Regions from separate parts of the Rhizobium sp. BK181 genome, predicted to be linked through region 1. Evidence: predicted binding sites of a transcription regulator. Region 1 holds the regulator's gene; the other holds the start of a gene.

Region 1 (4,213 bases):
TTGAAATCCGTCTTAATCGAAGACGCGCAAATTACAATGGCGCTTTGCGCATGCTTCGCAGCGATGTTCGTGCGTGGCCTATTACACGAACATGTCAGTCTTTTGAACGTCAGGTTTTCGCGATCGCGTCGAAGGCCAGGAGCTTTTCGAGAAGCCTCGGCATGTCCTTGAGATAGACCATGTTCGGACCGTCAGACGGCGCGTTGTCAGGATCTTCGTGCGTTTCGACGAACACACCGGCGACACCGACGGCAACGGCCGCGCGCGCCAGCGTCTCCACGAATTCGCGCTGGCCGCCGCTGGAACCACCCTGCCCTCCGGGCTGCTGCACCGAATGGGTGGCGTCGAAAACAACAGGGGCGCCCATCGCCGCCATGATCGGCAGCGAGCGCATATCGGAGACCAGCGTGTTGTAGCCGAAGGAAGCGCCGCGCTCGCAAAGCAGGATATTCGGGTTGCCGCTGGAATTGAGCTTGTTCAAGACATTCTTCATGTCCCAAGGGGCAAGGAACTGGCCCTTCTTGACGTTGATTGTGCGACCGGTTTTGGCGGCTGCGACCAGCAGGTCTGTCTGGCGACTGAGAAAGGCCGGGATCTGCAGGACGTCGACGACCGTCGCCACCTCGGTGCACTGCTCCTCGGTATGGATGTCGGTCAGGACAGGAAAACCGTATTCCTTCTTGAGGTCGGAAAAAACCTCCAGCGCCTTATCAAGGCCGATGCCGCGCTGGGCGGAGAGCGATGTCCGGTTCGCCTTGTCAAAGGAGGACTTGTAGACAAGGCCGAGACCAAGCTTGTCGCAAAGCTCCTTCAATACACCGGCGACCATGAACGCATGTTCGCGGCTCTCCATCTGACACGGTCCGGCAATCAGCGACAGCTTGCCGGTATTCGAAAAGGTGACGCGGCCGGCGCCTTCGCCGACCGCGACTTCGGAATTTGTCTGGCTCATCGTTTCTCCTCGAAGGCGAAGAGCGCACCCTGCCCGGGCGCTGCCTTCACCAGAATTCGATTGTTCTTGCGCGTGTAGGTCATCCCGTTAGCAGCCAAATGCGCTTCTGTCACGGCGAGATCACCGACCTTGAAAACAACGGCAACGCCGCGAAGGCCGCGATCGTCTGAGGGAGCAGAAATATCGAAGTAGGCATCCAGTCCATCGGGGGACAGAACGATGATCCTGGCGTTGGGCGTTGCAACACTTACACCAAAGGCCTCGTTGATCACCGTCAGGCCGTGCGCCGCCGCGCGCACAAATGGTCCAAACGCCTTTGGGTCCGGCGCGCCAAGAACGATCTCCGCGATCCCGCCCACGCCATTTGGGTGCACTTGCAGTGCCCTTCGATCGGCAGGCAGCGGATTGACCCTCTGGCAGGTGAAAAAAAAGAAATCAGGTGCGCGCAGGTCAACTGCGAACGCGAGTTTGAATGCAGCAGTGGCTTCCGAGCCGTCGGGCATCTTCATCGGCCGCTCGAACTGCAGCATCTCACCGCCGTTGATCTTCTCCCCAAGGAATCTAGCGTGGTCGCGGTCGGCGTCCCCCGTCGCGAAGACCACTGCGGACAGTCCATCCTCGCCGCATCGAAACCGAAAGGCACGGTCACGCGCGGTGAAGACGTTGCCCTTCCTCGCCGACGCCTCGTGCAGTTCAAGGCTGGCGACGCCCAGTGGCTCCAGATAAGTTTCGTCGGCGAAGAAGATACAGGCGTTCTCTGTTCCGAACGGGTGCCGCGCATCTGGCGCGACGGTGAATCCCAGCATTCCGAGGCGCTCGCGCGCAAGCCTGATGTTGGACACCGGCAGCACAATGTGGTCCAGCGGATGTGCTTCGCTCATGGCAAACTCCCCGGGGATTTGCGAAGATGTGCGCCGGGCAAGAGAACAATGCAACCCCCTTCTCCGCATTCACTCAAAAGCGACGCAAAAACTGAACAAGTTGCAGGCAAGTTTTACGAAAATTTAGGTACTTGCAGAACACATATGGAACATATAGTGTCTGTTCTGGCTTTGTTTCACAACTCTGGGGTTCAACTTCGATGCTGACGCGCAAGCAACAGGAGCTTCTTCTCTTCATTCACGAACGAATGAAGGAGTCCGGTGTCCCCCCATCTTTCGACGAAATGAAGGACGCTCTCGATCTCGCGTCGAAGTCGGGCATCCACCGCCTGATTACGGCGCTGGAAGAACGCGGCTTCATTCGCCGACTGCCGAATCGAGCCCGCGCTCTGGAGGTCATCAAGCTGCCAGAGGCATATAATCCCAGTCTCCAGCCGCGCCGCGGTTTCTCGCCGAGCGTGATCGAGGGCAGCCTTGGCAAACCTCAACCGGTCGCGCCGCCAAAGCCGGCCGCGCATGCGGACAATGGCAATTCGGCCTCTGTACCTGTTATGGGGCGGATCGCTGCAGGCGTGCCAATTTCTGCAATCCAGAACAATACGCACGACATCACGGTTCCGGCCGACATGCTTGGCCCAGGCGAGCATTATGCGCTCGAGGTGAAGGGTGACTCGATGATCGAGGCCGGCATCTTCGACGGCGATACGGTGATTATCCGCAACGGCAGCACCGCCAACGCCGGCGATATTGTTGTCGCACTTGTCGATGACGAGGAAGCAACCCTCAAGCGCTTCCGCCGCAAGGGCGCTTCGATCGCGCTTGAAGCTGCGAACCCGGCTTATGAAACGCGTATTTTCGGACCCGATCGCGTCAAGGTTCAGGGCAAGCTGGTCGGCCTCATTCGCCGCTATCACTAAAGACAGGCGGCTCTCCATCGAAGGTGCCGCTTCGCCAATTGTATGCCCGATGCCGCATCCAGGGCCGGTCAAGTGTCTTGTAGGCCGTCGTCACGACAGGCGTTCCCTGTTCGTCTATTCGTATCTCTGCCGCACCCGAGCGGCGCAAGGTTTCCCCCGTGAACAACAATGCACCTGACCGGCATTCGCTTGCGCGCAGGCGAGCGGGTGTAACGACGATGTCGGCGGTGTCGCAGGCAGCGCCGACGTAGGCGGGATCTTCGACGATCGTCAGAACGTAGCCGCTGTCGTGCGCCGCTGTGCACCAAGCGCCTTTCAGGCAGACGAAACGGTTCTCAACGCCTCTCGCAACGACCTGCCGCAACGCGTTGCGAGCGTTATGCAATTCGTCGGCCGAGAGCCTCCGAGGCTTGCCGTCGCCGTCTCGCCGGCGGACCGGTTTGACACCCTCTATCAGGAGCGGCGGCCGGGCTTGCTCCGCAACCAGAGCCCTTCGCCATTGGTCGAAAATGAAGTCGGGTGGGCGCGTCCGGTTGGAAGCAATAACCTGATTGTCGACAATCGCGACGAGACCGCCATCCTCGGCAATGATGAAATCTGGCGCCGGTCTGGACGGCGCGAGCACAACGAACAGAGTTGCCAACGCGATCGCAACAGCGCCAAGGTACCGCAGTCTGGTGCGCAGAAGCGCAAGCACGAGGAAGCCTGCGACGGCGACAGGAAAGTACCAAACCGGCAATCGACCGATATCGACGTTGCCGCCCCATCCCGAGACCATCTTTGCAATGGCGATCACAATTTCGAGCCCGAACCCGGCGATTTTCCAGGGAACGACATCGAGGCCAAACGGCGTCAGCAGCATCGCGAACATGCCCATAGGCATCACCACGAAGGAGATTACCGGCATGGCCATGAGATTTGCGGGCAATCCATAAGCGCTGAGCCGATGGAAATGTTCGACTGCAAAGAGCGCGGTCGAGAAGCCTCCGATCATTGAGGAAAGGAGGATGCCAGCAAAGAAGCGTGCGACAAAAACTACGGGCTTCACTGCCCTGACTTGCAGCAAGGGATGTTCGCGCGCGGCTCGCTTCGACCACATCGCATAACCGGCAACCAGCGCAAGAGTCGCCGCAAATGACATCTGGAAGCTCGGGCCTAGCGCCTCGGATGGAGACAAGAGCAGAATCACCCAAGCCGATAGGGCAATGTTGCGTAGACTGATTGACGGCCTGTCGAAGAATACAGCGGCCAGCATGATTGCCATCATGATGAAGGCTCGCTCTGCCGAGACCGCAAAGCCCGAGATCATGTAATAGGCTGTCAGGGCGACGAGCGCGCCAGCAGCTGCAATCTTCTTGGTCGGGTACGCCTGCGTAACGGATGGAAACAGGCTCAGCAGTTGGCGTAGGCCGACGAAGAAGATACCCGCGGAGAGCGCCATGTTGAGACCGGAGATTGCCACG
Region 2 (4,213 bases), on a different contig from region 1:
TTCGAAGAGCGCCATTTGCCAAATTGATTTCTCCGCATCACAATCGTCCAAAACCGAGCGTTTATATGGGCTCATGGAGGGACAATGGCAAGCGCCGACCAACTGATCAACGCCTTCACGACGCTGCTTGTCACCATCGATCCGCCTGGCCTCGCGCCAATCTTCCTCGGCCTAACCACCGGTATGAGCCGTAGCCAGCGAAAGCAGGTGGCGCTGCGCGGCTCGATCATCGCCCTTGTCATCCTTGCCATCTTCGCGCTGTTCGGCGCGAGTGTACTCGGGGTCCTCGGCATCTCGATCGGCGCCTTTCGCATCGCCGGTGGCCTTCTCTTGTTCTGGATTGCGTTTGAAATGGTTTTCGAGAAGCGGCAGGACCGCAAGGAGAAGACGAGCACGGCCGCAATCACCATCGATCATATCCATAATATTTCGGTTTTTCCGTTGGCGATTCCGCTAATCGCCGGTCCCGGCGCGATTTCCGCGACCATCCTGATTGCCGGGTCAATGCACAGCTCCATCGAGCGCGCGCAATTGATCATCGTCCTTGCATCGAACCTGCTACTGCTCTTTTTCTCCTTGCTTGTCGCTGAAAGAGTCGATCGTTTCCTGGGTGTTACGGGGCGCGCAATTCTGACGCGCCTTCTCGGCGTCATCCTGGCCGCGCTGGCAACGCAATTCGTGGTTGATGGCCTGAAGTCCACCTTGGTCACAATGCCCGCGGGCTAGGCCTGGAGTAGGCGCTTTTGTGCTTCCAGGATCGTTTGCCGAGGCGCATCGGCCCGTTCGAATATTTGATAAAGGAATAACTTTACTGCCTCGGCTTCGCGAAGCACGACCGAGGTCAGTGCCGGATCGGTTTCGGCCCATGCCCTCATCGTGGCGATTGATCTGCCGATGGCGCCAGACCTGCGCATCGCGGCGGAGTTGAACAGTTTGCTCTCAACCACGTACCAGACGAAAATCCGGATTGCGACAGATCTGATGTGCGGCTCCTCTGCGCGGAGAGACTTGAATTCGCCCCACAGCGTCCGCAAGTGGTTTTCGCTCAGGCGGTCGAGATCCAACCCCAATTCAAGAAGGTCGTCCGCGACCATCGTTCTCGCAGCACTGGCCGTCATTGACCGAAATTGGGAGTTCGCTTCTCTCATCCTACGAATATCGCGCGGGTCTGGAGATTTGAGAACCCAGCCGTGCCTATCCTTTCGGAGAGTGAGGCGCCGTCACTTTGACTAGAATGATCGACTGAAATGCATCGCGTCCGCCTATTCGACTGAGGTATCGCGATGGAATGGTGACCGGGCGCTGCCGAGATGGGCCCGGTCCGGCTGAAGTCTTGGGCCTGTGAGAAAGAGCCGGCTGCGCCAAGCCTCGAGCCAAAACGCGTTCGGCGCACCTCTCGGCGCGCCGTCATAGATGCCGTCGATGACGGCTTCGATCAGAACGGGATATCGTCGTCGAGATCGCGCGAGAAGTTTCCGCCGCTACCGCCGCTGCTGCGACCGGACGATTGCGAGGGCGCGCCGTAATCGTCGCCGTAGCCACCGCCGCCACCGAAATCGCCACCGCCGGCATTGCTGCCGCGACCGCCGCCAAAGCCGGAGCTTGCGCCTCCGCCCTCGCCGCGACCGTCGAGCATCGTCAGCGTCGAGCCGAAGCCCTGTAAAACGACTTCCGTAGAATAGCGGTCCTGGCCATTCTGGTCCTGCCACTTGCGGGTCTGCAGCGCACCCTCGATATAGAGCTTGGCGCCTTTCTTTACATACTGCTCGACGACCTTGCAGAGGCCCTCGTTGAAGACCACGACAGTATGCCATTCCGTCTTCTCGCGGCGTTCGCCAGAGTTGCGGTCGCGCCAGGTCTCGGACGTCGCGATGCGAAGATTGGCGATCGGCCGGCCATCCTGGGTCCGCCGGATTTCGGGGTCAGCGCCCACGTTCCCGATCAGAATTACCTTGTTTACGCTGCCAGCCATACTTTCACCTTACCTGCCGCCCTGCCCGGCGGCGCTTGAAACAATCGGTGCACCTTAAACCATAGGGCGCCGGCGATGGGCGCCCATAGCCGGTTCATCCACAGAGAATTTTGTTCTTTATTTGTTCTAGTTTATCCCTATGATCCTGTCAACCGAATCGAAAACCTTGCAGCAGACGGACATTGAGCCTCGACTCGCCAGCCGGCATCACTAAATAAGGGGCTGGTTCCAGCACAGAAGCAGAAGACGATGAGCGAACTGAAGACGATTTCCATCCGCGGCGCGCGCGAGCACAATTTGAAGGGCATCGATCTCGATCTGCCGCGAAACAAACTGATCGTCATGACCGGTCTTTCGGGATCCGGAAAGTCGTCGCTTGCCTTCGATACGATCTATGCGGAAGGCCAGAGGCGCTATGTCGAAAGCCTGTCGGCCTATGCGCGCCAGTTCCTCGAAATGATGCAGAAGCCCGACGTCGATCAAATCGACGGCCTGTCGCCGGCGATTTCGATCGAGCAGAAGACGACCTCGCGCAATCCGCGCTCGACGGTCGGTACGGTAACCGAGATCTACGACTACATGCGTCTGCTCTTTGCGCGCGTCGGCATACCGTATTCGCCTGCAACCGGGCTACCGATCGAGAGCCAGACGGTCAGCCAGATGGTCGACCGCGTGCTGGAGTTCGGGGAAGGCACGCGTCTCTACATCCTCGCGCCGCTCGTGCGCGGGCGTAAGGGCGAGTACAAGAAAGAGCTGGCGGACCTGATGAAGAAGGGCTTCCAGCGCGTGAAGGTCGATGGCCAGTTCTACGAGATCGCGGACGTCCCAGCCCTGGATAAGAAGTACAAGCACGATATCGATATCGTGGTCGACCGCATTGTCGTCCGCCCCGATATGGCATCGCGCCTCGCAGACAGCTTCGAGACCTCGCTAAGGCTTGCCGACGGCTTGGCCGTTGCGGAGTTCGCCGACAAGCCGTTGCCGCTGGAAGAAACCGCCGCCGGCGGGTCTGCCAACAAGTCGCTCAACGAAACGCACGAGCGAGTCCTCTTCTCGGAAAAATTCGCCTGTCCGGTGTCGGGCTTCACCATTCCCGAGATCGAGCCGCGGCTTTTTTCCTTCAACAATCCAGCCGGCGCCTGCCCGACCTGCGACGGTCTTGGCGCACAGCAGAAGATCGACGCCAATCTGATTGTGCCCGAGCCTGAGCGCACGCTACGCGATGGCGCCATTGCGCCGTGGGCGAAGTCGACATCGCCCTATTACAACCAGACGCTGGAGGCCCTCGGTAAACACTACGGCTTCAAGCTCGGTGCGCGGTGGAACGATCTGTCCGATATGGTCAAGGACGTCATCCTGAATGGCACCGACGAGAAGATCGAGTTCCACTATGCCGATGGTGCGCGGTCTTATACCACGCATAAGAATTTCGAGGGCATCATCACCAATCTCGAGCGCCGCTGGAAGGAGACGGATTCCGCCTGGGCGCGCGAGGAAATCGAGCGTTATATGTCGGCCGCCCCCTGCCCGTCTTGCGGCGGCTATCGCCTGAAGCCGGAGGCACTTGCTGTCAAGATCAACGCGCTGCATATCGGCCAGGTGACCGACATGTCGATCCGCGTCGCCCGAGACTGGTTCGAAGTTCTGCCGCAGTCGCTGAGCGCCAAGCAGAATGAGATTGCCGTTCGCATCCTGAAGGAGATCCGCGACCGCCTGCGCTTCCTCAATGACGTCGGCCTGGACTATCTCAGCCTGTCGCGAAACTCCGGAACCTTGTCCGGTGGCGAGAGCCAGCGCATCCGGCTGGCGTCGCAGATCGGTTCCGGCCTGACCGGCGTCTTGTATGTCCTCGACGAGCCGTCGATCGGCCTGCATCAGCGCGACAACGCTCGATTGCTCGATACGCTGAAGCACCTTCGTGATATCGGCAATACCGTGATCGTGGTCGAGCATGACGAGGACGCGATCTTGACCGCCGACGATGTCGTCGACATCGGTCCGGCGGCCGGCATCCATGGTGGCCAGGTGATCGCCCACGGTACGCCGCAAGAGATCATGGCGAACCCGAAGTCGCTGACCGGCAAATATCTGTCCGGTGAACTCGGCGTTCCGGTTCCAGACGAACGGCGCAAGCCCAAGAAGGGCAAGGAGATCAAGGTCGTCGGTGCCCGCGGCAACAATCTGAAGAATGTCACCGCCTCCATCCCTCTCGGCGTCTTTACGGCCGTTACCGGCGTATCG

What was found. Region 1 encodes LexA, which represses DNA repair genes until DNA is damaged. Its sites were predicted from a motif close to TGTTCNNNNTGTGTTCNG; they were not measured.
Region 2: the regulator LexA is predicted to act here: its motif matches at 2,084-2,101, upstream of uvrA (excinuclease ABC subunit UvrA).

The regions. Positions count from the first base shown of each region.
Region 1 covers NZ_JACHZA010000011.1:50,571-54,783, forward strand. Annotated here, with positions in the region: gene kdsA (3-deoxy-8-phosphooctulonate synthase) at 110-952, opposite strand; gene FHT77_RS21695 (VOC family protein) at 949-1,833, opposite strand; gene lexA (transcriptional repressor LexA) at 2,034-2,750, shown strand; gene FHT77_RS21705 (ComEC/Rec2 family competence protein) at 2,731-4,213, opposite strand, start outside.
Region 2 covers NZ_JACHZA010000013.1:134,110-138,322, reverse strand. Annotated here, with positions in the region: gene FHT77_RS23710 (MarC family protein) at 85-726, shown strand; gene FHT77_RS23705 (hypothetical protein) at 723-1,118, opposite strand; gene FHT77_RS23700 (single-stranded DNA-binding protein) at 1,436-1,972, opposite strand; gene uvrA (excinuclease ABC subunit UvrA) at 2,222-4,213, shown strand, end outside.